Regions from separate parts of the Ochrobactrum sp. Marseille-Q0166 genome, predicted to be linked through region 3. Evidence: predicted binding sites of a transcription regulator. Region 3 holds the regulator's gene; each other region holds the start of a gene.

Region 1 (7,377 bases), on a different contig from region 3:
ATAGTCAGTCTGTTCAATTGCCCACAAATTCGAACTTGTCGACATCGACAAGTCCGCGATCTGTGATCTTCAAATGCGGGATCACTGGCAAGGCAACAAAAGCCAATTGGAGAAACGGCTCTTCTAGCACAGAACCGAGCTCCTCGGCGGCATGGCGAAGTGCGCGGAGTTGTTCGCGCACGGTTTCATAAGGTTCAACGCTCATCAGTCCTGCAATAGGAAGAGGCATTTCTGCGAGCACTTTTCCATCGCGCACCACGACAAATCCACCTTCCATTTCGCCTAAGCGGTTGGCGGCTGCTGCAATATCTTCATCGGAAGTGCCAACAACGCAGATATTGTGGCTGTCATGGCTGACAGTTGACGCAATGGCTCCGGCTTTCAGGCCAAAACCATGTACGAATCCAGTGGCAATATTGCCATTCTTGCCATGTCGCTCGACGACTGCGATTTTGACCACATCGCGCTCAAGATCGGGTTCCACGCCATGCGGACCAACTTTAAGATCATACTCCAAGCTTTCCGTGATGATCTTTCCCGGAACAATGCCAATTGCACGGGTTTTGCCGCTGTTGGATTGTGATCTGAAGCTTGATGCACTGACAGTGGGCGCTTTCACGCTGTTGCGCCCGACTTCCGCAACTGATCCACGCGTTGAGAAAAGTTCTTCCGAAACCACCCTGCCCGCAGACAGAACGATTTCAGCATTGCAACCTTCAAGACTGTCGACGACCACGAGATCGGCGCGCTGTCCCGGCGCAACCAGACCGCGATCAAACAGCCCGAAAGCGCGCGCTGCCGAAACACTTGCCGCGCGATAAATAGCAAGCGGTTCAACACCACCTGCGATCGCCGTGCGGATGAGATAATCGAGATGCCCTTGATCGGCGATATCGAGTGGATTGCGATCATCGGTGCAAAGCGCCAGAAATTGCGAGTGACGCTCAGTGATAATCGGCATCAAGGCATGCAGGTCTTTGGATACGGAGCCCTCACGCACCAACACATGCATACCTTTACGCATCTTTTCCAGCGCTTCTTCGGCACTGGTCGCTTCATGCTCGGTGCGAATACCAGCTGCAATATAGCCATTCAGATCCAGTCCACGCAGAAGCGGTGCGTGACCATCAATATGTCGCCCCTGAAAGGCTTTAAGCTTTGCCATGCATTCAGGGTCTTTTGAAAGAACACCGGGAAAATTCATGAACTCGGCGAGACCGATGACCTTCGGATGGTCGGCAAAAGGCAGCAGATCATCGATCAGCAGTTCGGCACCGGATGTTTCCATATGGGTAGCAGGCACACAGCTTGAAAGCTGCACCCGGATATCCATGATCGTCTCCAGCGAACTATCGAGGAAATATTGCAGACCTTCTACGCCAAGAACATTAGCTATCTCGTGGGGATCACAAATAACTGTGGTAACGCCCTGTGGCAGCACGCACCGGTCAAATTCATGTGGCGTCACATTCGACGATTCAATATGGAGATGCGTGTCGATGAAACCCGGCACGACAATGCGACCGGAAATATCGATTTCCTGTTTTCCCTGATAGGTACCGAATGTTCCCACAATACGATCACCGCTGATCGCTATGTCGCTTTCAACCAGTTCGCCGGTTACGAGATCGAAAAAGCGGCCACCTTTCAACACGATATCGGCGGGCTCACGACCGGCACCCTGATCGATCATCTGTTCAAGCATCGGCTCACTCCATTCAAATCATTTTCGGAATCAATTTCCCGAAAATAACATAATGAAGCGGTTTCAACGCTGATATTCAATCATACGGCTGCGGTTGAGTACCAATTCAAGTCTATTGCCGCCAAGCAGATGGACGCAAATGCGTTTGTTCCATGGGCCATCCCGCAACGTGAATAAAGCTCTGCCATTGCCAAGATCTTCGAGTGGCATCACCTGACGCGCGGGACCGATACCCATAATAATGTGACCATTGTCGATAGTGAACGACGCACCATACAGTGGAGCGATCCAATGACCGTCAAACTCGTTATCGACTGGCCTCGCTTGAACTGGATACAATTCGCGCTGCGCATGGCCGATCTCGCCTTGAAGCACCTCACCGTTCCACCGCAACCTCATTGGTGAAGATGGCGACAATGAAGAAGCCCAGCCTTCTCCAATATCATAGAGCCGATCTTCTGCACCCAGATAATTGGCAACACCGTCGCATACCTCAAGCCAGAACGGGCCATCATCAGCGACATATAATCCATCCGGGATGGAGTCGGTCGCAGCAGGAAGCGAAAGTCCATTGAGCGCGGCCATGCAGTCACGGGCGATCTTATATGTATCTGCATCTTCGCGGTTTGAAACTACGATTATGCCCGTCTTGTCAGCAGGGTCGAGAAGGAAATAGCTTTTATATCCGGGATGCGATCCACCATGGCCGACAAGACGTTTCCCGTCCACTTCGTTCCAGCGCAGGCCGAACCCATAGCCTGTCGCACGACCATCGCTTAGAAAATGTTCCGCCGACAGCTCCGACAGCAATCCACGGAAGCCCTCCCCACCGGCAAGAAGTGCCTGCGCCCATTTCGTAAGCGCCATGCCGCTGCCAGCAAGGCTCCCAGATGCAGAAAGATGAAGGCCTGCCGAGCTTTCCTGCCATTTATCTCCGTTTTTCCAATAACCGGGCGCGAGTCCTTTGACAGGATCTGCCCACATATCTGGAACATCCATACCTATATCGAGCGGCTGGCTTATCGCTGAACGTACAAAATCTTTTAAAAATATGCCTTTACGGTTAAGTGCCTCTTCAACCAGTCGATAACCCGTATTGGAATAGGAGATCTCAGTCCCCGCAGAAAAATTGAGACGCGTCAAAGTCGAAAGAAACTCGATTAGGCTTTCGGAATTTGTATGAGAGTAAACCGACAGGCCCAATAAAGTCAGGCACTCACGTACATCTGGTAAACCACCTGTCATATCCAGCGCAGCGGCGATGGTTACATCCGCTAACGGCATCTGCAATTCCGGGAGGTGTTCACCGAGACGATCACCAAGAGCAATCACATCAGAATGACGCAAAAGCATTGCGCAGAAAATATGCTTGGTGATGGAAGCGTAGCGAACGACCGTATTTGCCGTAAATGGTATGCCCGTAGAAAGGCTCTCAAGCCCTCCCGCATAGGCAAACTTCACACCGCCCAAATCAAAACCGATGATGACACCACCGGGTTCATCTTTGGCCCACTTTCTGGAATGAAGCTTTGCAGACAGAGACGCTGCATTCCAGTCGATATGGATGGGCATAAAAACTCCGTAAGATATTTTGGCAATGCTTTGCCTACGTTCAAAATAGTAGCGTGCGATCAAAACTGCCTAAAAAATTCATATCAACAGCTTTTAAGACAACTCACTTAAATTGGGATTCGAATGGCAGCGCAAGGCCATGAGTTTGCTCATTTTTTTAATGAAATGAATATTTCATATTAATAATATGCAAAGTGGTCAGCTGCGATCAAAAATCACTATGCTGAACCTATGGAACGACTGATCGGAACACTATCCACATCTTCTACACATAATTATCGATTCTTTTTCGTTTTTTTTCCTTTCACCAATTAACATTTTCGGTTTTATTCTATTTAGGGAGAGAAAAGTTGCCCTATAGCGAAATAGCAGTCATATAAGTGTAATAACCATAATGCAGGTATCGGAGCATGAGATTGGATCGAGTCCATTCTTGAACTTCACGAAACCTCATTTCCGAGGAGGAAATATGCTTACCCGTCTGATCACGACTTCCGCGCTGACCGGCGCCCTCGCCCTTACTGTTGGTTCACAGGCTTTCGCTCAGACTGAGTTGTCTTGGTGGCACGGCATGGCCGGTGCCAATAACGAGATGGTCAATGAGCTGTCAAAAGAGTTCAATGAAAGTCAAAGCGAATATAAAATCGTTCCGGTCTATAAAGGCAGCTACCCAGAAACGTTGAATGCTGGCATTGCCGCTTTCCGTTCCAAGCAGCCACCTGCAATCATTCAGGTTTTCGATGCCGGCAGCGGTGTCATGATGGCGGCTGAAGGAGCAATTGTTCCTGCTGCGGACGTACTTGAAAAAGGTGGTTATAAATTCGACAAGTCTCAATATTTGCCAGGTATTGTCGCTTACTACTCGAAGCCAGACGGCACCATGTTGTCGTTCCCATACAACTCGTCTTCGCCGATCCTTTATTATAATAAAGATACTTTCAAGAAAGCTGGCCTCGACGAGAACAATCCACCAAAGACCTGGCCGGAAGTTTTTGAAGCAGCCAAGAAAATCAAGGCAAGTGGCGCTTCGCCATGTGGTTTTACTACGACATGGCTGACATGGATTCAGACTGAAAACTTCTCTGCCTGGAACAATGTTTCCTTTGGCACCAATGAAAATGGTCTTGGCGGCACCAACGTTGAACTCAAAATCAATGAGCCGCTCTTCGTTGAACACTTTCAGGCAATTGCCGACCTCGCCAAAGATGGAACCTTCCGCTATGGCGGTCGTACATCTGAAGCCAAGCAGCTCTTTACGTCTGGCGAATGCGCAATGTTAACCGAATCCTCCGGTGGCCTTGGCGACGTGGTGAAATCTGGGATGAATTACGGCATCGGCCAGTTGCCCTATTATGAGGGGCATGGCCCACAGAACACGATTCCAGGTGGAGCAAGCCTCTGGGTCTTTGCTGGCCTCAGCGACGATCAATACAAGGGCATCGCACAGTTCTTCAACTTCCTCTCGCAGACCAATATTCAGCAGAAGCTGCATGAAAAGTCCGGCTATCTTCCTGTGACAATGGCCGCTTATGAAGCAACGAAGAACTCGGACTTCTATGAAAAGAATCCGGGCCGTGAGACGCCAATCCTTCAGATGATGGGCAAAGCCCCCACAGAAAATTCGAAGGGTGTGCGCCTCGTCAATCTGCCGCAGGTTCGTGACATTCTCAATGAAGAGTATGAAGCGATGCTCGGAGGCAAGCAGGATGCAAAGACTGCTCTCGACAACGCTGTAAAACGCGCCAACGAAGCTATTGCTGCAGCACAATAATTTGATGAACTAAAGTGTGCCGCCTTCCCAAAACGGGTTTGGCGGCATTGCTATCGTAAGGAAATTCCGGTGCAAAGTGTCACGTTTCCAAACAAGATCTTACCCTACTTTCTGCTGGCCCCACAGATCATATTGACTGTGATTTTCTTCTTCTGGCCAGCAAGTCAGGCAATTTATCAGTCCTTCATGCGTGAAGACGCTTTTGGGCTGAAGTCCACCTTTGTCGGGTTGGCGAACTTTACCAATGTGCTATCGGATCCGAACTATCTGCATTCCGTGCAGGTGACGATTGTTTTCAATCTTCTGACAGCATTCGTTGCCATGGGCGCAGCCTTGTTGCTTGCAACCGCTGCCGACCGTGTCATTCGGGGTAAGACATTCTATCGAACACTTCTGATCTGGCCTTATGCCGTGGCACCGGCCGTAGCTGGCATGCTCTGGCTGTTCATGTTCAACCCTGCGATGGGTACACTTGCCTATATGTTGCGCAGTGCCGGCTTTGCATGGGATCCGCTGCTTAATGGCAATCAGGCCATGGCTATGATTGTGGGTGCGGCAGCATGGAAGCAGATTTCCTATAATTTTCTGTTTTTTGTCGCAGGCCTTCAGGCAATCCCGAAATCGCTGATTGAAGCGGCCGCCATAGATGGCGCACGCGGCGCACGGCGTTTTTGGTCGATCGTGTTCCCGCTTCTGGCACCAACCACTTTCTTTCTGCTGGTGGTCAACACGGTTTACGCGTTCTTCGACACCTTTGGTATCATCCACTCCGTAACAGGTGGCGGCCCTGCCAAAGCAACCGAAACTCTGGTCTACAAGGTTTATAACGACGGCTTCGTCAATCTTAACCTCGGCTCTTCATCGGCGCAGTCCGTTATTCTGATGATTATCGTGATCGCCCTGACCGCATTCCAGTTCCGCTTCGTTGAGAAGCGCGTACATTATTCGTGAGTGAGGCGAAAATGATTGAAAAGCGCCCAGTCTCCAATCTGTTAGGTCACCTGATCCTTATCATCGGGATTATCGTTGTTGCCTTTCCGATTTATTATACTTTCATCGCTTCTACGATGACATCAGGACAGATTATACGCCCACCGATCGCGCTAGTGCCTGGCGGTCATATGCTGGAAAACTACAATGAAGCCATTTTCGGCGGCGTCGAGCGTGTGGTCGGTGTGAGCCTTGAGCGGCTTCTTTGGAATTCGTTCGTGGTTGCAATGCTTATTGCTGTCGGGAAAATCATCATTTCCTTCATGTCGGCTTTCGCGATTGTATTTTTCCGCTTTCCGTTCCGCATGTTCTTCTTTTGGATGATCTTCGTCACGCTGATGTTGCCGGTCGAAGTGCGTATTCTGCCGACCTATAAGGTTATTGTCGATCTGGGTATGATCGACACTTATGCAGGCCTCACACTGCCGCTTATGGCATCGGCCACAGCAACATTCCTCTTCCGCCAGTTCTTCCTGACCATTCCCGGTGAATTGGTCGAAGCTGCGCGCATCGACAATGCAGGCCCATTCCGCTTCATGCGCGACATCCTGCTACCGCTGTCAAAGACGAATATTGCTGCCCTCTTCGTCATTCTCTTCATTTATGGCTGGACCCAGTATTTGTGGCCGCTGCTCGTCACCAATGATGCGAAAATGAACACGATCATCATCGGTCTACGCCGTATGGTGGATTTCGCTGATGCTTCCACACCGTGGAACTACGTCATGGTTACGGCCATTCTGGCTATCATACCGCCGATCCTCGTTGTTGTTCTCATGCAGCGTTGGTTCGTCAAAGGTCTCGTGGAAACGGAAAAATAATGAGCAAGATCACTCTTGATAATGTCCGCAAGAGCTATGGCGGCGGTGTTGAAGTCATCAAAGGCGTTTCGCTGGATATTCAGGACGGCGAGTTCGTCGTCCTCGTCGGCCCGTCAGGCTGTGGCAAGTCTACCCTTTTGCGTATGATTGCAGGTCTTGAAGGCATCACAGCCGGAACAATTTCCATCGGTGAGCGCGTTGTTAACGACGTAGAACCAGCCGAACGTGACATCGCAATGGTGTTTCAAAACTATGCGCTCTACCCGCATATGTCTGTGCGCGATAATCTTGCCTATGGCTTGAAAAACCGCAAAACACCAAAGGACGAAATTGAGCGCCGTATTGCCAAAGCTGCAAAAGCGCTTGAAATCGAGCAGTTCCTTGATCGCAAGCCACGCCAGCTTTCGGGTGGTCAGCGCCAGCGCGTCGCGATGGGTCGTGCGATTGTTCGTGAACCCTCTGCGTTCCTGTTCGATGAGCCTCTATCAAACCTCGATGCGAAGCTGCGCGTACAGATG
Region 2 (7,377 bases), 1.3 Mb from region 3:
TCGCGGATCGAAGACCGAAGCATCTGTCATTGTGTGCGAGTTAAGTCGAGATGGTAGGATTGGCCGAGGTGAATGCGTGCCATATGCACGTTATGGCGAATCAATCGAAAGTGTAAGTGAACAGATTGAAGCGGTGCGCGCGATGATCGAAACGGGTGTCACACGCCAAGCAATTCAGACAATTATGCCAGCAGGTGCGGCCCGTAATGCGGTCGACTGCGCAATGTGGGACCTTGAAGCCAAGCTTTCTGGAAAAAGCGTAGCAGAAACACTGGGTATAGAGGCACATCCTTTGGAAACCGCAATCACCGTGTCGCTTGGCACACCGGCTGAGATGGCGGATTCAACTACAAAGGTCGCGCACTATCCGCTTATCAAAGTTAAAATGGGCGGTGATAATGACATCGAGCGCATTCATGCAGTTGCCAATGCTGCCCCCAACAGCCGCATAATCATTGATGCGAATGAAGGTTGGACCAACGAAAATATTGAAAAAAATATGATTGCGGCAGCCGAAGCTGGTGTGGTTTTGATCGAGCAGCCCCTGCCCGCTGGCAAAGACGAAATTCTAAGTCGGATTAAACGGCCCGTAATTATCTGTGCTGATGAAAGCGTTCATACGTCGATTGGGTTGGAAGATCTCGCCAAGCGCTATGATGCCGTTAATATCAAGCTTGATAAGGCCGGTGGATTGACGGAAGGCCTGGTTATGCGAGAGAAAGCCCGTTCTCTGGGCTTGCAAATCATGGTTGGGTGTATGGTCGGTACATCACTTGGTATGGCCCCAGCAGTTCTGCTTGCACAAAAAGCCAATGTTGTGGACCTCGATGGACCATTATTATTGGCGCATGATCGTGAACCGGGACTGCTTTACGAGGGAGCTCTGGTTTATCCCCCGGAAGCGGTTGTCTGGGGCTGATTATCCGGATACCTCATAGTTTGTGCGACACTTTTTGTGGAAGACAAAACATTTTCAAAGATGTCCGCACAGGCTTCCCATGTGAAATTCTTCAGCACTTCCGCCGGATCGAAGGCTGGCATGTTTAGGGCTGCTAAACAGGCAGCTTGCAAGTCTTCGGATAAAATTCCTGCTCCGGTGGTACCAACAACGTCGGAAGATCCCGGAACTGGAAATGCCGCAACAGGCAAACCCGATGCAATGGCTTCCAGCAAAACGAGGCCAAATGTGTCGGTTCTGCTTGGAAACACAAATACATCGGCTGATGCATAGATACGCGCTAGATCTTCGCCTTCTTTCTTGCCTACGAAATGGGCTTTCGGAAAACGGCCTTTCAAATCGTCAAGTTCCGGGCCGTCCCCAACGATCAGCATGGTTCCCGGTAGCTCGAGCTCCAAAAACGCGGGTAGATTCTTTTCTGTGGCGACACGTCCAACACATATGAACACTGGTTTTGGCCATTGCTTCGCCAATTTATCTCGCGGATGAAACAACTTGCGATCAACGCCGCGCGTCCAAAGCTCCAACCCGGTGAAGCCACGCCCTTGCAAATCATCAATGATTGACTGAGTTGGAACAAGCGTATGCGACGCCGCATTATGAAAACGGCGAAGAAATGCGTAGGTCCACTTTGGCGGGATGGGGACCCGGTCCCTAAGATATTCTGGAAAACGCGTATGGAAACTCGTCGTAAAACTCCACCCCATCTTAAGACAAGCGCGTCGCGCCATAAACCCGAGCGGGCCTTCCGTTGCAATATGCACGTAGTCCGGCTTTAGTTTGACCAGTCGCTGTCTAACTGTCGAAGGCCTTGTTAAGGCGAGTCGAATTTCTGGATAGGTCGGGCACGGGGCTGAGCGATAATCCTTTGGGGAAATCACGATCACCTCGTATCCCCGCTCCTTCATCAGCTCGCAGCATTTAGCCAGCGTTCTTACAACGCCATTTACTTGCGGATGCCAGGCGTCTGTAACGATGACAAGTTTTTTATCGGCTGCCATTTACCGTTTCTCGTGGCACTTTCGGGAACCCGACTATTTTGCCGCCGGTGTTTACATCCATAACCGCGGGTAGCAACGGCTTTTGATCCAATTGCTTCGCCCATTCGAGCAATTCCATACGGCCGTCAAAATGCTCCGCAACCGCTGTACAACTCTCAACCCAGTCCCCTGTGTTGATGTACTCAACACCATTCATTTTCTCTATTGTTGCATGATGGATATGTCCGCAGATAACCCCATCGACACCAATGCGCTGCGCCTCTTCTGAAACCACGTCTTCAAATTTACCGATGAAGTTAACCGCTTTTTTGACCCGGAATTTCGCCCAAGCAGAAAACGACCAATAGCGAAGGCCAAACTTGGCGCGTACGCGGTTCATAATCGTGTTGATCCAAATGGCGGTGTCGTAAGCCCAATCACCGAGATAGGCGATGAAGCGCGCATTTCGTACCACTACGTCAAACTGGTCACCGTGAATTACGAGAAACTTACGTCCGTCAGCCGCTTCATGAATTGCACGGTTCATCACCTCGATACCACCGAAATGCGTCCCTTGGAAATTGCGCAGAAACTCATCATGATTGCCGGCGATATAAATGATCGTCGCGCCCTTACGACTTTTGCGCAGAAGCTTCTGCACAACATCATTGTGTTCTTGTGGCCAATGCCAATTGCGTCGCAAGCGCCAACCATCAACGATATCGCCAACTAAATAAATCATTTCCGCATCATGACGGCGCAGAAATTCCAGCAAAAGTTCGGCCTGAGCCGCTTTAGAACCTAGATGCACGTCAGAAACGAACAGGGTGCGGTATTTCTTTGGCGCAGTCTGTTCTTCGCTCATTGGGTTGTCCTTCCGATGGCAACCTGAATTTGAGCGAAGAAGACCTGATTCAGGTCACAGGCATATGACGATGGAAATTATGCAACCTAAAACTCGTTGCACCCATGCTAACGCGAATAATCAGCAATGATTATTCTTCGACCCCTGTATATCGCAACGTCGGGCGAACAAGCCAAGGGGTTTGCATTTGCTCACGGCAATGAGCAACCCAACCGACAGTTCGTCCCATAGCGACTACACAACTGAACACCTCTGAAGGAAAACCCAACTGCTCTAGTAGCAGAGCAGAATAAATCTTGTGTCGAGTGAATAATCCGTTATTCCCATTATAGTTATTTTGGTCATCTATAAATTTATCGTCAAGACTTTCAATTAAAGATACCTTACTTGAAACTCTTAAGCCTATATCGTTCTGAAGATTGACGAGCGTTGACTTGATTATGTCAGCTCTTACATCTCCATTAGACGTTGATAAGCTGCCGCGTTCTTGAGTGGGCGCATTGCCATCAATGGCAGCAACTGGCCAATCATCCGTCATTTTTTCCGATGAAAGAATATCGAGGATGTTCGAAGCTGCGGTAGGATTACACTTTTGATTTTTTTCTGAAAGAACAGAAAGAGCAGTAATTATTGAGGACGTAATTGATTGCCGTTCCGATGCTGAAATTCGCGCAGCTAACGTTGCTGGTGTGAGGCCAAAATCCACGACAGAAATAAGAAAGGTATCGAGAGCTTGCGCTTCCTGCGGCTCAGGCATAGAAACATTCATCATTCGTAAAATATCTGCGCTATGAGGCAACGATGAATCAGGGCGAATTATATGCCTTCCACGTTTCATACGTATGAAAGCAGGTGCAAATACCGCCGGTGCAGCGACCACGTGCAGTGCGGTCGTAAAGTCATTACCATCAGGAATGCGGCTTACCAAAGCGCGAATTGCCTCCAGCGGTGACATTTCCAGTAAAGTATCGTCGATTTCTTCAGTGTAATGAAAGATCTGCTCTCGCGCCTGCCCAAGAGCAAATTGCAAATTATCATCAAACATATTCTTCTGGAAAAAATTAGGCCATAATAAATCGATACAGCCCTCTATTTTCACATCATGACAAATTCTTTTTATTGATTTTCCTAATAAAAAGAAATCACCTGTTTGATCATCATACCTTGAAATAATTGTTTCAGAGAAAACTACGTCATTGCAATTATCTTTCATTAAAATTACTCCGATTTTTACAAAATAAGATGTTATAATAACTCACTTTTTGAACAAATAAATCGAATAATGTTGTTAGCTAATTATAATTAATCTAATTTAAAAATTTTAATTCACAAATAGTATTGATTACTAAAAAGAAGGATAAATATAAGTAGCATAAAATTATCTTTCCTTAAAAATATACTTGAAATTTTTTCATATTTTGAACGAGACATTATCTCGCTGCATCCAATAAAAAATTTAAATTTTCTAACGTGGATAAAAGAGCAGTTGATTTGATATTACCGCATTTGCGTAATAACTGCTTGTTAGAATCGGGCCTACATTATTTTGGAAGTTTGAGATAGAAGCGACATTGGCTCAACGGGTGCGAATTGCCATCTGCGAAATTCCCCTATTGCAAGCATGAACCGGAAAGCGATGCGATCATGACGAATAAAAAGACACCTAAAACCTCCACGCGTTCGGATTTTGATGAAGCGGCTCTCTTCTTTCATCGCTATCCAAAGCCGGGAAAACTTGAGATTCAGGCAACCAAACCGCTCGGCAATCAGCGCGACCTTGCACTTGCCTATTCACCTGGTGTCGCTGCTCCGTGTCTCGCAATTCATGAAGACCCTTCGACCGCTGCTGAATATACAGCGCGCGGTAATCTCGTAGCCGTTGTTTCGAATGGCACAGCAGTTTTGGGTCTTGGAGATATTGGTGCACTTGCATCAAAGCCGGTTATGGAAGGCAAGGCTGTCCTGTTCAAAAAATTCGCAGACATTGACGTCTTCGATATTGAAATTGATGCGCATGAAATCAACCGAATGGTTGATGTAATATCAGCGCTTGAACCTACGTTCGGCGGCATCAATCTTGAAGACATCAAGGCGCCGGAATGCTTCGAAGTTGAAGAACAGCTTCGTGAAAAGATGAATATCCCGGTTTTCCATGATGACCAGCATGGAACGGCTATTATCGTTGCTGCCGCTGTTCTTAATGGTCTGGAACTGGCAGGTAAAGACATCGCAAGTGCAAAGATCGTCACTTCTGGTGCGGGCGCTGCGGCACTCGCCTGTCTTAACCTGCTCGTTAAGCTTGGCGCAAAGCGTGAGAATATTTTTGTCTGCGATCTTGAAGGCGTTGTTTATGAAGGCCGTAACGTCCTTATGGATCGCTGGAAAGACGTGTACGCTCAAAAAACAGATGCTCGCGTTCTGGCTGATGTTATTGGCGGTGCAGATGTATTCCTCGGTCTATCGGCCGCGGGTGTGCTGAAGCCCGAATTACTCAAGCAGATGGCTGAGAAGCCGCTTATTATGGCGCTCGCCAATCCAACCCCTGAAATCATGCCAGAGGCGGCGCGCGAAGCACGCGCTGATGCGATGATATGTACGGGACGCTCGGACTATCCAAATCAGGTTAATAACGTTCTTTGTTTCCCTTACATTTTCCGCGGTGCGCTGGATGTTGGTGCAACAGCCATCAATGAAGAAATGAAGCTTTCTGCGGTGCGCGCAATTGCTGCGCTTGCCCGTGAAGAGCCCTCAGATGTAGCGGCCCGCGCCTATTCGGGTGATACACCGACGTTTGGGCCCAACTACCTTATTCCATCTCCCTTCGATCAGCGCTTGATCTTGCGCATCGCGCCCGCAGTTGCTAAGGCCGCAATGGACAGCGGGGTCGCAACACGCCCAATCGAAGATTGGGAAGCTTATACAGATCGCTTAACGCGTTTCGTTTTCCGGTCCGGCCTTATCATGAAGCCGGTTTTTGCCGCAGCACGCGCGCAAAGCAAACCAATGCGCGTGATTTATGCTGACGGTGAAGATGAACGTGTATTACGCGCGGCTCAGGTTGTGATTGAAGAAGGTATCGCCTCGCCAATCCTGGTCGGTCGCCCGCACGTTATTGAAACTCGCCTTAGCCGCTATGGTTTGAAAATCCGCGCAGGTGTAGATTTTGACCTTATTAATCCTGAAGATGATCCCCGCTATCGTGATTATGTGGACCTTTACCTGTCTTACGCAGGCCGACAAGGTATAACCCCAGAAGCCGCACGCACTATCGTTCGTACGAATTCGACAGCCATTGCTGCTCTTGCGGTAATGCGCGACGAAGCAGATGCAATGATCTGTGGATTGGAAGGTCGTTTCGAACGTCATACACGTGTCGTCAAACAGATCATCGGAAAACTACCCGGGATCCGTGATTACTCTGCATTAAGCCTACTGATTTCACAGCGCGGCGCGCTATTCTTGACGGACACCTATGTCAGTGTGGAACCTAGTGCAGAAGAGATTGCTGAAATGGCAATTCTGGCAGCAAAAGAAATTCGTCGGTTTGGTATTGAACCCAAAGCTGCTCTTGTTTCCCACTCGAACTTTGGTTCAAAAGAATCTGCCAGCGCTGAAAAAATGCGGCGCGCCGCTGCTATCCTTGCTGAGAAAGCACCCGATCTTGAATCCGACGGTGAAATGCATGGTGATTCTGCACTTTCACAAGCTTTACGCGACCGCGTATTCCCGAATTCGCGTCTCAAGGGCGAAGCCAATCTGCTTGTCTTTCCTAATCTTGACGCTGCAAACATTACACTGAACGTCGTAAAGACAGTAACGGACGCACTGCATGTAGGACCGATTTTGCTCGGTGCTGCACGTCCAGCCCATATCTTAACGCCTTCCGTAACGTCGCGCGGAGTTGTTAATATGACGGCATTAGCTGTTGTTGAGGCAATACAAAAATCAAATGAAATCAATAGGAAGATGTAATTAAGTGCAAGCTTATTTATAATATATACTTTATATAAATGCCAAGTATTTAATAAATACTTGGCATTTATGTTTTTTTAACTATAGTCATCCAACATTCAGGCATACGGACAACGGGATGGGCTTGTTCTATGGTGATTGTTGACAGGAAAATTTGTAAGTTACGGCCGGCGATATTTTTTTTCGCTGCAATTGGCATTTTAAGCGGATGTACTACGACAACAAACAAGTCGAGTTTGCCTTGTAACTCTAGAGAAGTTACCAATCTTCGTAAACAGATTGAGCCAACAAAGTTTAAACTCAAAGTCAATCAAAGACAGCTTACACTTATTCGCAGCGATCTTTATAAAGAAAGTTGTAGCGGAGGTATTTTTTCTCCTACAAACAAGTCAGCGACATGTGAGCGCTTGAAAAAGCAGGAAGAAAGTCTGATTACCGAACGTCGATCACTTGAGAAACGTTTGGCGGAAATAAGCGCTGCTATTGCAGGCCAGTCGTATAGTGGTAAACACGTTAATTCATGTAAAGCCGCTTGGTTGCCTATTCGAACAAACAAGAAAAGCGCGGCTAAGACTGCTGATATGAAAGTATCTGCACACAAG
Region 3 (7,377 bases):
AAGCTTTCAACTGGGGTCTTTTCACGAATGGCGCTTCGAGCCGTCCTGAAACCGCGGGTCTGGGTGTTGCGCTGGTTGGTTCTTTCTACATGATGATGATTGTGCTGGTGCTCGCCCTGCCAATCGGCGTGGCCGCTTCAATCTATCTTGAAGAATATGCCAAGAAGAACCGCCTGACTGACCTCATTGAAGTCAACATTAACAATCTCGCTGCTGTGCCATCGATTGTTTTCGGTTTGCTTGGGCTTGCGGTGTTCATCAATTTCTTCAATCTGCCGCGTTCGGCGTCTATCGTTGGTGGTCTGGTGCTGACACTGATGACGCTTCCAACCATCATCATTGCGACACGCTCTGCACTTCGTGCTGTGCCGCCATCAATTCGTTCTGCCGCGCTTGGTCTTGGCGCATCGAAAACGCAGATGGTGTTCCACCACGTGCTGCCACTCGCAGCCCCCGGCATTCTGACCGGAACGATTATCGGCCTTGCCCAAGCGCTGGGTGAAACCGCACCGCTACTACTGATCGGCATGGTGGCTTTCGTTGCCAATATGCCTGCAACCCCAATGGATCCTGCTACGGCTCTGCCTGTGCAGATTTTCATGTGGGCTAATGAAGCCGAGCGTGCCTTTGTAGAACGGACATCAGGCGCTATTATCGTCTTGCTCCTGTTCCTGGCAGTTATGAACATTGCAGCAATTATTCTGCGCCGCCGCTTTGAGCGCCGCTGGTAAACGGGAGAGAAATGATGAATCTCATGACCGAAAGATCTCTCGAAAAAGCCGTAGGAGAAAAAATGAACACCAACGCCCCTTCGATCAAAATGCGTGGCGACAAGGTCTGTGTGTTCTATGGCGAAAAACAGGCTCTGTTTGAAGTCGATCTGGACGTACCGGAAAAGATGGTGACAGCATTGATCGGCCCTTCTGGTTGTGGCAAATCCACCTTCCTTCGTTCGCTCAACCGGATGAACGATACAATCGAAGGCTGTCGTATCACCGGCAAGATTACGCTCGACAATGAAGACATCTATGATCCGAAGATTGATGTCGTTGAACTGCGGGCCCGCGTTGGTATGGTGTTCCAAAAGCCAAACCCATTTCCAAAATCCATTTTTGAAAACGTGGCCTATGGCCCACGTATTCATGGACTGGCTCGTAATAAGACAGACCTCGAAGAAATCGTTGTCACAAGCCTGAAGAAGGCCAGTCTTTTTGAAGAGGTGAAGGATCGCCTGCACGATGCTGGAACCGGCCTGTCCGGCGGTCAGCAGCAACGTCTGTGCATTGCGCGTGCGATTGCGGTCAGCCCTGAAGTGATCCTCATGGATGAACCTTGCTCGGCACTCGATCCGATTGCAACGGCCAAGGTCGAAGAGCTGATCGACGAGCTGCGTCAGAACTATACCATCGTCATCGTGACCCACTCGATGCAGCAGGCTGCACGTGTTTCACAGCGTACCGCCATGTTCCATCTGGGCAATCTGGTGGAAGTTGGCGACACCGACGTGATGTTCACAGCGCCGACAGAAAAGCGCACGCAGGACTACATCACTGGTCGTTTTGGCTAAACAATATTTTGGCAAAGGCGCGAACCGACGGTGGTTCCGCTTCCTGCATTTTTAATCAGAGGTCCATCATGGCGTCTCAGCATACTGTTAGCGCATACGACGAAGAACTTCAGTTCCTAACCCACAAGATTGCCGAAATGGGCGGTCATGCGGAACGCATGGTCGAGCAATCTGTTGCGGCGATTGTCAATGCCGACAACGCATTGGCGCAGCGGGTTATCTCCGACGATCTCATCCTCGATGCAAGCGAGCGCGAGATTGATGACAAGGCCGTAATGATCATCGCCAAGCGTCAGCCAATGGCGGTTGATTTGCGGGAAATCATTGGCTCCATCCGTATTTCAGCCGATCTGGAGCGTGTAGGGGATCTCGGCAAGAATATTGCCAAGCGCGTTGCCGCCGTTTCGGAATCGCGTCAACCGGGCAAGCTTTACCGGGGACTTGAAACCTTGGCAGAGCTTGCTCTGACGCAGCTCAAAGACGTTCTCGACGCCTATGCGACACGTTCAGTCCAGCAGATCAATATCGTCCGCGATCGTGACGATGAAATCGACGCGATGTACACGTCGCTGTTTCGCGAACTTCTGACCTATATGATGGAAGACCCGCGTAACATTTCGGCCTGCACGCATCTTCTGTTCTGCGCCAAGAACATAGAGCGTATTGGCGACCATGCCACCAATATTGCTGAAACGGTCTATTACATTGTGACTGGCCTTCAAATGCCTGCAGAACGCCCGAAAGAAGATCTGAGCCACGGTATTGTCGTGGATGAGGCTCGTAAATCCTGAACGCATGGCTTGCTGTAACCATCCAGTGAGCCATTGGAATATGTAAAAAAGCGCGGCGGCACGCGGTCGAACGGGGGAATTGCATGTGCCACCAGGCTTAACTCTATAGGAAACACTGCATGTCACAGGCACCCAAGATTGCTGTGGTTGAAGACGAAGAAGCGTTGAGCGTGCTGTTGCGCTATAACCTCGAAGCCGAGGGATATCACGTCGATACGATATTGCGCGGCGATGAAGCAGAGATTGCGCTGCGTGAAAACGTGCCGGACCTTCTTATTCTCGATTGGATGTTGCCCGGGGTTTCGGGCATCGAGCTATGCCGCCGCTTGCGTCAATGGCCAGAAACCGAGCGGCTGCCGGTGATCATGCTGACGGCGCGCGGCGAAGAAAGCGAGCGCGTTCGGGGCTTGAGTGTTGGTGCCGATGATTATGTGGTGAAGCCTTTTTCGACACCGGAACTGCTGGCGCGCGTCAAAGCCATGCTGCGTCGTGCCAATCCGAGTGTTCTCTCGCATGTGCTTAAAGTTGGCGAGCTTGTGCTCGACCGTCAGCAGCATCGTGTTTATCGCAAGGAAAAAGAAATTCGTCTTGGACCGACAGAGTTCCGTTTACTCGAATATTTCATGATGTCTCCGGGACGGGTCTTTTCGCGCAGTCAGCTATTGGATGGCGTCTGGGGACCGGATATTTATGTTGATGACCGCACCGTCGATGTCCATGTGGGGCGTCTGCGCAAGGCAATCAATATTGGCCGTACACTCGATCCGATCCGCACGGTTCGCGGTGCAGGCTATTCATTTGGGTGATCATTTAGGATTATTCGAAGCTTGATGATGGTCCGTTGCCTGACTGGCGGCGGGCTTTTTTCTATTGGAAAACTCATTCCGATTCGTAATTTTTAAGGGAAAACGGTTCCATAATCACACATGTCACACGATGTTACAGATTATTTCACAAAGTTGACCAAAGGTAAGCAGGTTCTTGTATGCGAAATTATTTCTGGTTTTTTCATAGTCGATTTCTGAGGCTTAGTAGGATGTTAAAGCTTTAACGAATTAAGGCAGTCATATGGTGCGTATCGTATGGTAAATGAATCGCGTGTAATCAACAGCTTATGAGTTTTGAATAAATACTTTAACTATTTATTAATAATTTAGAATGGCTTAGCACATAAGGGTAAGCGGAGATTCGAGTTGCTGAAGCTGTGTTTTCCGCAATAACTCCGATTTTGAAATATGATTTTTTGCCTTGTTTTTGCCTAAAAATCCGCAATCCTTGCACGGCAAGAAGATTAGCAAGACGTTTGAATTTTAGTTTTCGTTCGATTTGGCTTGAACGCCAGCCTGATGTAGCGGCTTTTTTTGAAGTGCTTTCAAGAAGTGAAATCAGACTGGATCAATTAAGGGTCGTAATGATGCAAATTAAGAGATTGAGCCTTTGACGCGCGCTTCCACAAAGAAACCATTGGTTATTCTGGGTTTGCTCGCGGCACCATTTTTGGTGGCGGGTTGCACGACGACCAGTGGTACGACCAAGACAAAAACCGAAAAGACGGCGGCCAGCCACGTCAAGACGGTCAATGGCGTCAAGACTTTCACATACACCGCCAGAGACAGGGAATGCCTCGAGCGTGCGATGTTCTTTGAATCGAACCGTTCGAGTCCTGATGGTCTGATGGCCGTTGGTACGGTGGTTATGAACCGCCTCGCATCAGGGAGCTATCCGGATACGATTTGCGGCGTTGTCGGTCAGAAGAACCAGTTCGCTCCCGGCGTTCTGACCCGTAAAATGAATTCAAAGGCTCTGCCGGATGTTCAGGCTGCAGCCGATGCTGTGCTTAAGGGTAAGCGCCATCCGTCCCTGAAGAACTCGATGTTCTTCCATACCGCGGGGCTCAAATTCCCTTATAATAACATGCACTATGTCCTGGTCGCCGGTGGAAATTCTTTCTACGAAAAGCGTGGTCGTGACGGTGAATTGCAGAACCCGGTTCCCCAGACGCCTTACAATCTCGCTTACGTATCAACGCCACAGTCGCCCTCTATGCCTGAAGGACCGTTTTATAACGTGACGACACAGCAGGATGGGACTGTTCCAGAGGCTCAGCCAACGGTACAGGTCGCTTTGGCTGAAGCTGCAAAGACCAACGAGGCACAGCAAAACGGTGGTGTCGGTCCACAGGCGCGTGGTGATCGACTGGCGACACTTCCTGTGAAACCTGCTGAAAAGCCTGGTCTGATGCAGGTTGCAAGTTATCAGCCGACTTTTGGTGAAACAGCGCCATCTGTACAGAATGTGTCACTGGGATATGCTGCCGACAAGAAGCATGTAGATGCCATAGGCGCAATGCTTCTCGCGCAGGAACGCCCGGAATCGCCGCTCTGAGAATTCTGTTGAACGAGAAATTGAAAAGCGCCCTTGAGAGGGCGCTTTTTTCATTTCACAGGCACTGCTACCGGAACGGGCTGATAAATTACCATCGGCCTGTCGTAGAAATCAGCTCTGTTCTGCCATTCGCGACGATCTGCGCGGCGGTCGAGATCAAGCCGCATCAGGCAATTCGCAAATGCGTCCGATTTCTGTTTAAAACCGTAGCCGCGACAAGCCTGTTCGTCGGCGGCGCGGCGTTGTTCTGGTGTCATGGTCTGACAACCAGCAAGCAGGCCAGCCACACCGAGGATAATAAGCACGCTTTTCTTCATAGCCGTTGCTCTCATTGAATAAAAGTTTCAATCGACCGCGATTTGAATATAGCGCAGTGGCGTGAAAAAGCGCAGTGAAATTAAGCCATTTTTCCTGGCACGTTCTGAAAAGTGCGAAGCAGTTTTCAGACAAGATTTGCGCCCAAAAGGAGTTAAGGCGCTTATCTGATGCAATTAGATTGAAAAGCGCTCTAAACTGCCACTGATTCTTTCAAACACGAGGCTTGCAGCCATATGGCACATGACAATAATGCTCCCGTCATCGATCCGGTAAAACTCGAACGTCTGGCCGAAGTTGCCGTGCGCGTCGGGCTGCAATTGCGGGAGGGGCAGGATCTGGTCATCACGGCACCTGTCGTGGCCCTGCCGCTGGTGCGTCTGATCGCAAAACACGCCTATAAGGCCGGAGCAGGCGTTGTAACGCCATTTTTCTCCGATGATGCAATCGCGCTGGCACGGTATGAAAATGCGTCGGATGAGAGTTTTGATCGCGCCGCTGGCTGGCTCTATGAAGGTATGGCCAAGGCTTATGCCAATGGTGCAGCACGTCTGGCTATCGCTGCCGACAATCCAATGCTGTTGTCTGCCCAAGACCCTGCAAAGGTTTCACGCGCCAACCGCGCTAATTCGAAAGCCTACCAGCCAGCGCTGGAAAAGATTGCCGGTTTCGACATCAACTGGAATATAGTTTCCTATCCTAACCCGGAATGGGCGAAGCTGATGTTCCCCGATGATGCAGAAGATGTTGCGACCCGCAAATTGGCCGATGCGATTTTTGCAGCCTCCCGCGTCGATGTCGCCGATCCGGTTGGTGCATGGGCTGCACATAACGCCGCATTGCGAACCCGCACGCGCTTCCTGAATGGTAAGGCTTACAGCGCGCTGCATTTCAAGGGACCGGGCACAGACTTGACGGTTGGTCTTGCCGATGGCCATGAATGGCATGGTGGTGCCTCCACCGCCAAGAATGGCATTACCTGCAACCCGAATATCCCGACCGAAGAAGTCTTCACTACACCACATGCGCTGCGCGTTGAGGGCTATGTATCGAGCACCAAGCCGCTGTCGCATCAGGGTACGCTGATCGATAATATCTCCGTGCGCTTTGAAGGCGGACGCATTGTCGAAGCCAGGGCCAGCCGTGGCGAAGAGGTGCTGAACAAAGTTCTGGATACCGACGAGGGCGCACGTCGTCTCGGTGAAGTCGCACTTGTTCCGCATTCCTCGCCAATTTCGCAGAGTGGGCTTCTGTTCTATAACACGTTGTTTGATGAAAATGCGGCCAGCCACATCGCGCTCGGCCAGTGCTATTCGAAATGTTTTGTTGATGGTGCAAATCTGTCGCCGGAACAGATCAAAGCGCAGGGCGGCAATTCAAGCCTTATCCACATCGACTGGATGATCGGTTCCGACAAGATCGATGTTGATGGCATCAACGCGGATGGCAGCAGCGAGCCTGTCATGCGCGGCGGCGAATGGGCCAAATGATTGTTTCAAATGAAAAGCCCGGCTTTAAGCCGGGCTTTTTAAGGTCCTCAAGGCACCAAAATCAGTTCTTTTCCTGAACGTGGGCTTCCAGGAACCACAGCGCCTTGTCCAAGCTTCGCGATGCCGCAGTGAAGATATCCGCAGTGGTATCGTCGCCTGCCTCATCGGCATCTTTGATTGACTGACGCACGAGGTTGGCAACATCACCATAGCGTTCGATCAGTGCTGCCAAATGATCGTGTACAGCATAGATATCGGTCGGATAGGCCTTGAGTTTGGAATCTTTCGCGACAACCTGTGTCGTGCCATAGGCTGTACCGCCAAGTTGCACAGCGCGCTCCGCAATCGTGTCCACATGATCGTCGAGATCACTACGGAATGTATCAAGCAATTCATGCACCGCGATAAACTGCGGACCCTTGAGGTTCCAGTGCGCCTGTTTGGTGATGAGGGCAAGATCAATGGTCGCTGCCAGATTTTCATTCAGCAGTGCTATCATCGTAGTCTTGGTATTGGAGGGAAGGTCGTTGCGGGTTGCATGCATCGACTTCTTGGACATTTGATCCTCATATCCTTTGCACGATCCGACTCATCTATCAGTGACTGATATATCCCTGAGTGAAAGCAGATTAGCTTTCTTAAACCGCCCCCGCCGGATCTCCATATAAGGCCGGTTTGGATAGGGTCATTGAATTCACCCCCACATCCAGTTTTAAAACGCTTGTCTCAGCAATTTGTTCCCGCAAGCTCCGTTAAATTTTCATCATTTCATGTGTTTTGCTTGTCGCAGGACGATTTCTGATTTACCCGATGGCTCATGAAGATACTT
Region 4 (7,377 bases), 1.6 Mb from region 3:
TGGCATTCTATGTAACTGCTCTGAAATGGTTTTCCGATGGGGCGGGATCGTTAGCTATTTTCAAAGCGGATGCAGTAGCCGAGAGAAACAGGGAACATATGGCTTCCTATTCTTCAACTGATCAACGCCGTAGCGGTAGTGGCACATCACTTCTTTATGATCCGCGGCTTCGCGGCATCTTTTATCAGATCGTGGTGTTTGTCGTCGTTATTGGTTCTATTTACTGGATCGTGGGTAACACGGTTGCCAATCTTCAGCGTGCCAATATCGCTTCCGGCTTCGGCTTTTTGAGCGGACGCGCAGGCTTCGATATCAGTCAAACGCTCATTCCCTATACGAGCGATTCTACCTATGGTCGTGCCCTTCTGGTTGGGTTGCTTAATACACTTTATGTTGCGGCGCTGGGTGTGATCTTGGCATCAATCATAGGTTTCCTTGTCGGCATTGGACGTCTTTCTCGCAACTGGCTGATCCGAAAAATCTGCATGGTTTATGTAGAAGTGTTCCGCAACATTCCACCACTGCTTGTCATATTCTTTTGGTATTTCGGTGTACTTTCGGTTCTGCCACAGGCACGTGACAGTCTTTCTTTCCCGCTGGGTACTTATCTCAACAATCGAGGTTTTTTCATGCCGTCGCCTGTTTGGGGGGAAGGGGCATGGCTGTTGGCGGTTGCGCTTCTGCTTGGGATCGTCGCTTCGTTCTTTGTGGGGCGTTGGGCAAAACGGCGCCAGATGGCGACCGGTCAGCCGTTTCATACGGTGCGCGTGTCTGCTGCTTTGATTATCGGCTTGCCGATACTGGCACTCATCGTGACCGGATTTCCTGTTTCATTTGATTTTCCGAAGCTTGGAACTTTTAATTTGACAGGTGGTGCACAGGTTAAGCCGGAATTCCTCGCTTTGCTTCTAGCTTTGTCGTTCTATACGGCCTCTTTCATTGCAGAAACCGTGCGTGCAGGCGTGCTTGGTGTCAATAAGGGCCAGACAGAAGCAGCTTACGCTGTGGGCCTGCGTCCCGGTCAAACCATGCGTCTGATCATCGTGCCGCAGGCCTTGCGCATTATTATCCCGCCATTGTCCAGCCAGTATCTGAACCTGATTAAAAACTCATCGTTGGCGATCGCCATCGGCTACCCCGATCTTGTTGCGGTTGGAGGCACAATTCTTAATCAGACCGGACAGGCCGTTGAAGTCGTGGCCATATGGATGGTGATTTACCTCAGCATCAGCTTGATCGTTTCTGGTTTGATGAACTGGTTCAATGCGAAAATGGCGTTGGTGGAGAGATGACCATGGAAAATTCAAGTCTCCAATATGTACGCTCACAAATGGTCGAAGGTGAAGCACCACCGCATTCTGTTCAAGGTGTTGCGCACTGGTTGCGTGTCAATCTTTTTGCCACGCCTGTCGATGCTGCTTTGACAGTTTTTGGTCTGGCGCTTGTGGCATGGTTTTTACCGCCCATTATCCAATGGCTTTTTGTGAATGCCGCCTGGACAGGAACAGACCGTACCGCATGCCTCACTATCGTTCAGGGTGGTGTGCAACCAGAAGGTTGGTCAGGCGCTTGCTGGGCTTTTGTAAATGCCAAGTATCAGCAATTTATCTATGGGCGCTATCCGCTTGATGAACGTTGGCGCGTTGACGTGACCGCTTTATTGTTTGTCATTTTGCTTTTGCCGTTGCTCATCCCCAAGATTCCGCACAAGGTGATAAACGCGGTTCTGTTCTTCTTCGTGTTCCCCATTATTGCTTTTTTCTTGTTGGTCGGCGGCTCTTTTGGACTGCGTTATGTCGAAACTTCGCTTTGGGGCGGCCTTTTAGTAACACTGGTTCTGTCGTTCGTCGGTATCGCGGTGTCGCTGCCTCTGGGTATCGTATTGGCGTTGGGACGAAGATCAAAGCTGCCCGTCATAAAGACGCTGTCTATTATCTTCATCGAAACGGTGCGTGGTGTTCCGTTGGTCACAGTGCTGTTCATGGCCAGCGTAATGTTGCCGCTGTTCCTGCCGCCGGGTGTAACTTTCGACAAGCTGCTTCGAGCGCTTATCGGCGTGGCACTTTTTGCGTCGGCTTATATGGCAGAAGTGGTGCGTGGGGGCCTACAGGCTATCCCTCGAGGCCAGTATGAGGGCGCCGATGCACTGGGTCTCAGCTACTGGCAAAAGACCAACCTCATCGTTTTGCCACAGGCTTTGAAGCTCGTGATACCCGGTATCGTGAACACATTTATTGGCTTGTTTAAAGACACCAGCCTTGTTTACATCATTGGTATGTTTGATCTGCTCGGCATCGTTCGACAGAATTTTTCCGATGCAAACTGGGCTTCTCCACAGACACCTGCAACTGGATTGGTCTTTGCGGGCTTCGTGTTCTGGATTTTCTGTTTCGCCATGTCGCGATACTCTATATTCATGGAACGACGGCTCGACACAGGTCATAAACGATAAGAATAAAGGGAATAGTCCAAATGAGTGCACAAAGCGCCCTCCCGCAATCAGAGCTTGGTGTCGAAATCGACCGGTCAAAACTCGAAGTCTCGAAGACCGAAGTGGCCATCGAGATCAAGAACATGCACAAGTGGTATGGTGAGTTCCATGTTCTGCGCGACATCAATTTGAAAGTCATGCGCGGCGAACGCATCGTCGTTGCCGGACCATCGGGTTCCGGCAAATCCACCATGATCCGCTGTATCAACCGTCTGGAAGAACACCAGAAGGGCCAGATCATCGTTGATGGCATCGAACTCACCAATGATCTCAAGAAGATCGATGAAGTGCGTCGCGAAGTCGGCATGGTGTTTCAGCACTTCAACCTGTTTCCGCATCTGACCATTCTGGAAAACTGTACGTTGGCGCCAATCTGGGTGCGCAAGATGCCCAAGAAGCAGGCGGAAGAAATCGCCATGCATTATTTGAAGCGTGTGAAGATTCCAGAGCAGGCCAACAAATATCCGGGCCAGCTTTCGGGTGGGCAGCAGCAGCGTGTGGCGATTGCCCGTGCGCTTTGCATGAGCCCGAAAGTGATGCTGTTTGATGAGCCGACATCGGCGCTCGACCCGGAAATGGTCAAGGAAGTGCTCGATACGATGGTCAGCCTTGCGGATGAAGGCATGACGATGATCTGCGTAACGCATGAAATGGGCTTTGCACGTCAGGTTGCAAACCGCGTGATCTTCATGGATCAGGGGCAGATTGTTGAGCAGAACTCACCAGCCGAGTTCTTCGACAATCCGCAGCATGAGCGCACCAAGCTGTTCCTGAGCCAGATTCTGCATTGAAAAAACAGGTTGCATCTTAAAAAACACCCGCCGCTAATAACGGCGGGTGTTTTCTATTTGCTGCCCGACTTTTCGCAAAGCTGAACGTGGTTGCCGAACGGGTCAAAGTTGCAAGAGGTTTACGGTTCTTAAGGAGGAGGTTAGCGTGACAAGATGTCATTGGTCTGAACATCTACCATCGGAAGCTCACCGCGAATTTTATGACTTTTACAGCAAAGAATGGTGGACCGCAGCGCGATCGTTTGAAGACGTCGTACATATGTTGGACCATTGCGACCTGACGATTTTTTGTCATGATGCAGAGGGAAGCATAATCGGCTTTGCACGCGTATTAAGCGACTTCACCTTCAAGGCGATGATCTTTGATGTGATCATCGCAGAAAAAGCTCGCGGTCATGGACTTGGAAAAACAATTATTCAACGCATATTATCGCATGAAAAGTTGCGACGTGTGAAAAGTTTTGAGCTTTATTGCCCCGAAAGACTGGCGCCTTTTTATGAGAAGCTAGGCTTCTTGAAGGGATCGTCGGAGTTGCTTTTCAATCAGCCCCGAACAGCCTGAGCGGCATCGTAGCCATAAAGCCAGTCCAGATCTTTCAGGAAAGTATCTGGACTGCGCATCGCAAAGAGGATGTTGCGTCCCAGCGCAAATACACCTGTAGCGTGATAGGCAAAGCGGTTCAGTTGGCCCCGTTTTGCAACAGCTGCGATTCGCTCTTTGCGAATAGAATCAAATCGCTTCAGCGCTGAATTCGGCTCGCCGTCATCCAATGCTTCGGCCAGTGCTGCCGCATCTTCAATTGCCATGGCAGCACCCTGCGCTGCAAAGGGTGTGACTGCGTGAGAGGCGTCACCGAGAAAGACCGTTCTGTCCGGGCCGACAAATTGAGCCTCAGCCATTTCAAAAAGCGGCCAGTAGGTCCAATCGGTTGGAGCTGAGAGAACATCACGCACAGGATTGCTCCAGCCTTCATAGAAAGACTGCAATTGCACTTTGTCACCTGTCTTCGACCACACCTCACCAGGATTATCGCCGGTCGTTATGGCGACGAAATTGAAGAAGTCGCCGCCCTTTACCGGATAAGCAATGAAATGCGCTTTCGGTCCAAGCCAGGCAGAAACGGACTTTTTTTCCGGTACGGCGGCGCTGAAACTTGAGGGTAGGGCATTAGCTGCCAGTGTTGTACGCCACGCGATATGACCGCTGAAACGTGCTTTATCATATCCGGCCGTGGCGCGCTGCGCAGACCAAACACCGTCGCAAGCAACCAGATAGGCCGCTGCAATATCTTCATCTGCTCCACCACGTCTGATCGTTGCGGTGAGGCCGTTTTGATCTGCTTTATGGCCAATAATCTCAGCATCGAGATTAATCTCGATATTTGGATTCTCAAGGCAGGCATCTAACAGCGCTGTTTGCAAATCAGCACGATGGCAAACGATATAAGGATGACGCCAACGTTTGAATGCCTTGTCGCCGAGTTGCATGGCGAGCAGTGGGCGAGCCTTACGCCCATCCATGAGATAGAGTGCTTCTGGCGTAACGGCTTGTGAGGAAAGGCGGTTTGCAACGCCGAGGCGTTCAAGGTGGCGCATCGCATTCGGAGCCAGCTGCAAACCTGCGCCAACTTCGGACAGGGCTTTTGCTTTTTCAACCAGCTGAACAGTCCATCCGCGCGCTGCACATTCAAGCGCGGCACTCAGACCGGCAACACCGGCCCCTGCAATCAATATGCGTCCCTTGACCAAGCTGCTCATAATATCAGCGGCACGAATGCCGTTATTTATGTTTAGGCAGCTTTATCCGCAGGCGCATCATAGACGCAGCCAGCAGGTAGAGTTTCATCAGCGTGAAGCTGCGGGTTGTAGCGATAGAGTGTCGAGCAATATGGGCAGACGACTTCGCTTTCATGACCCATGTCGAGAAAAACATGCGGATGATCGAAGGGCGGGTTCGCGCCGACGCACATGAATTCCTTGACACCGATTTCAATGGAATTGTGACCAGCGTCGTTCTGGAAGTGCGGAATGATGTGATCGGACATAATATGCTCCGGCGCTTTTGGATCGTGGTATTCAGTCTGAATAGTTATTTTTAAAGCGTTTACCCCGAACGGCTTGTTTCTGGAAGTGTTTTCATCAATTCTGGAGACAATTTAGGCGGTTTGCTATCAAACTGTCATATGACAGCCATAGGCTTATGGTCGCGCCGGGATTTTCCGGTAAAAGCCGGGACAGGAAAAATGAACGAAAACAGCATTATGGCATCACAAACGACTGATTTGACCATTCAGCCAGCCAACGGTCTTTCCGCGGAAAAGAATCTCGGAAAAGTTGGGGGTGCTCAAGAAGCTATGAATGATGATAAGATTTCTGAGCTGATGCAAAGCCCGGAGCGCTTTGTCAATCGTGAGTTTTCGTGGCTGCAGTTCAACCGTCGTGTTCTGGAAGAAGCTGGCAATACACGCCAGCCGTTGCTTGAGCGTCTGCGCTTCCTGTCAATTTCTGCAGCCAATCTCGATGAATTCTTCATGGTGCGTATTGCGGGTCTGGCGGCACAGGTGCGTGCAGGTGTTGCCATGCGCAGCGCCGATGGTCGCACACCACAGGAACAGCTTGATTTTGTTCTGGAAGAAGTAGGCCGTCTTCAGGAAGGGCAGCAGGAACGCTTGCGCACGCTGCGCGAAGAACTTGAAAAAGAAAATATCGAGATCGTCCGCCCATCAGCCTTGTCGGAAACAGAAAAAGATTGGCTGGAAGGCCATTTTCTTGAAACGATTTTCCCGGTTCTGACACCGCTTTCAATCGATCCTGCGCATCCATTCCCGTTTATTCCAAATCTTGGTTTCTCGATTGCGCTGCAACTCGCACGCCGCCTCGATAGTCATCCAATGACGGCGCTTTTGCGTATTCCGGTTGCGCTGAAGCGCTTTATCCAGCTTCCGTCTGAACAGCAGAACTCTTTCCGCTTTATCACCATTGAAGATGCAGTCAGCCTGTTTATTGGTCGTCTGTTCCCTGGCTATGAAGTTCGTGGCGCCGGAACATTCCGCATCATTCGCGACAGCGATATAGAAGTGGAAGAAGAGGCGGAAGATTTGGTTCGACTTTTCGAAACAGCTTTGAAGCGCCGCCGCCGTGGTCAGGTGATCCGTATAGAGTTTGATGCTGAAATTCCTGAAGCATTGCGGGTTTTTGTTGCAACTGAACTCGGTGTTTCCGAAAACCGTATCAGTGTTCTTGAAGGTCTTCTTGCGCTCAACATGATTTCGGAAGTTGTGTCGGTTCCGCGCGATGATCTGAAATTCGTGTCTTACAATCCGCGTTTCCCCGAACGTATCCGTGAGCATGGCGGCGATTGCTTTGCCGCAATTCGGGAAAAGGACATAGTGGTCCATCATCCATATGAATCATTTGACGTGGTGGTGCAGTTTCTTCGTCAGGCTGCGGCTGATCCGGATGTGCTTGCAATCAAGCAGACGCTTTATCGTACATCCAATGACAGTCCCATTGTGCGTGCATTGGTTGATGCGGCCGAAGCTGGCAAATCGGTAACGGCCCTTGTCGAGCTGAAGGCGCGTTTTGATGAAGAAGCCAATATTCGCTGGGCGCGCGATCTGGAGCGTGCAGGTGTTCAGGTGGTGTTCGGCTTTATCGAACTGAAGACGCACGCAAAGATGTCGCTGGTTGTTCGCCGTGAAGATCAGAAACTGCGTTCCTATGTTCACCTTGGTACGGGAAATTACCACCCGATCACGGCGCGTATTTATACCGATTTGTCGTTCTTTACTTCAGATACTGATATTGCGCGAGATGTTGCGCATATCTTTAATTTCATTACCGGTTATGCGCAGCCAGCCGAGGAAATGAAAATCGCGATCTCACCATTGACGCTTCGCGCGCGAATCTTGAAGCACATTGAAGATGAGATTAGCAATGCGAAGGCTGGTAAGCCCGCTGCCATCTGGATGAAGATGAATTCGCTGGTTGATCCACAGATTATTGATGCGCTCTATAAAGCGAGTCAGGCAGGGGTTGATATTGAGCTGATTGTACGCGGTATTTGCTGCCTGCGTCCGGGGGTTCCAGGTCTTT

What was found. Region 3 encodes PhoB, which activates phosphate uptake and scavenging genes when phosphate is short. Its sites were predicted from a motif close to TGTCATNNANCTGTCAT; they were not measured.
Region 1: a site for PhoB is predicted at 3,648-3,664, ahead of ugpB (sn-glycerol-3-phosphate ABC transporter substrate-binding protein UgpB). Genes of this name have one in related genera too.
Region 2: a site for PhoB is predicted at 2,857-2,873, ahead of H5024_RS07520 (UDP-2,3-diacylglucosamine diphosphatase). Genes of this name have one in related genera too.
Region 4: a site for PhoB is predicted at 5,460-5,476, ahead of H5024_RS08810 (RNA degradosome polyphosphate kinase). Genes of this name have one in related genera too.

The regions. Positions count from the first base shown of each region.
Region 1 is NZ_JACJUO010000002.1:1,192,858-1,200,234, reverse strand. Features, by position in the region: gene ade (adenine deaminase) at 14-1,705, opposite strand; gene H5024_RS16805 (serine hydrolase domain-containing protein) at 1,769-3,277, opposite strand; gene ugpB (sn-glycerol-3-phosphate ABC transporter substrate-binding protein UgpB) at 3,747-5,048, shown strand; gene ugpA (sn-glycerol-3-phosphate ABC transporter permease UgpA) at 5,118-5,999, shown strand; gene ugpE (sn-glycerol-3-phosphate ABC transporter permease UgpE) at 6,011-6,859, shown strand; gene H5024_RS16785 (sn-glycerol-3-phosphate import ATP-binding protein UgpC) at 6,859-7,377, shown strand, end outside.
Region 2 is NZ_JACJUO010000001.1:1,579,972-1,587,348, forward strand. Features, by position in the region: gene dgcA (N-acetyl-D-Glu racemase DgcA) at 1-919, shown strand, start outside; gene H5024_RS07515 (glycosyltransferase family 1 protein) at 889-1,959, opposite strand; gene H5024_RS07520 (UDP-2,3-diacylglucosamine diphosphatase) at 1,946-2,803, opposite strand; gene H5024_RS07525 (citrate/2-methylcitrate synthase) at 2,934-4,016, opposite strand; gene H5024_RS07530 (NADP-dependent malic enzyme) at 4,448-6,775, shown strand; gene H5024_RS07535 (hypothetical protein) at 6,907-7,377, shown strand, end outside.
Region 3 is NZ_JACJUO010000001.1:263,387-270,763, reverse strand. Features, by position in the region: gene pstA (phosphate ABC transporter permease PstA) at 1-731, shown strand, start outside; gene pstB (phosphate ABC transporter ATP-binding protein PstB) at 794-1,567, shown strand; gene phoU (phosphate signaling complex protein PhoU) at 1,636-2,358, shown strand; gene phoB (phosphate regulon transcriptional regulator PhoB) at 2,478-3,164, shown strand; gene H5024_RS01225 (cell wall hydrolase) at 3,796-4,743, shown strand; gene H5024_RS01220 (hypothetical protein) at 4,794-5,060, opposite strand; gene H5024_RS01215 (aminopeptidase) at 5,295-6,548, shown strand; gene dps (DNA starvation/stationary phase protection protein Dps) at 6,610-7,107, opposite strand; gene tsaB (tRNA (adenosine(37)-N6)-threonylcarbamoyltransferase complex dimerization subunit type 1 TsaB) at 7,366-7,377, shown strand, end outside.
Region 4 is NZ_JACJUO010000001.1:1,850,368-1,857,744, reverse strand. Features, by position in the region: gene H5024_RS08840 (amino acid ABC transporter permease) at 99-1,292, shown strand; gene H5024_RS08835 (amino acid ABC transporter permease) at 1,295-2,452, shown strand; gene H5024_RS08830 (amino acid ABC transporter ATP-binding protein) at 2,473-3,282, shown strand; gene H5024_RS21605 (GNAT family N-acetyltransferase) at 3,329-3,844, shown strand; gene H5024_RS08820 (FAD-binding protein) at 3,826-5,031, opposite strand; gene H5024_RS08815 (zinc-finger domain-containing protein) at 5,073-5,327, opposite strand; gene H5024_RS08810 (RNA degradosome polyphosphate kinase) at 5,526-7,377, shown strand, end outside.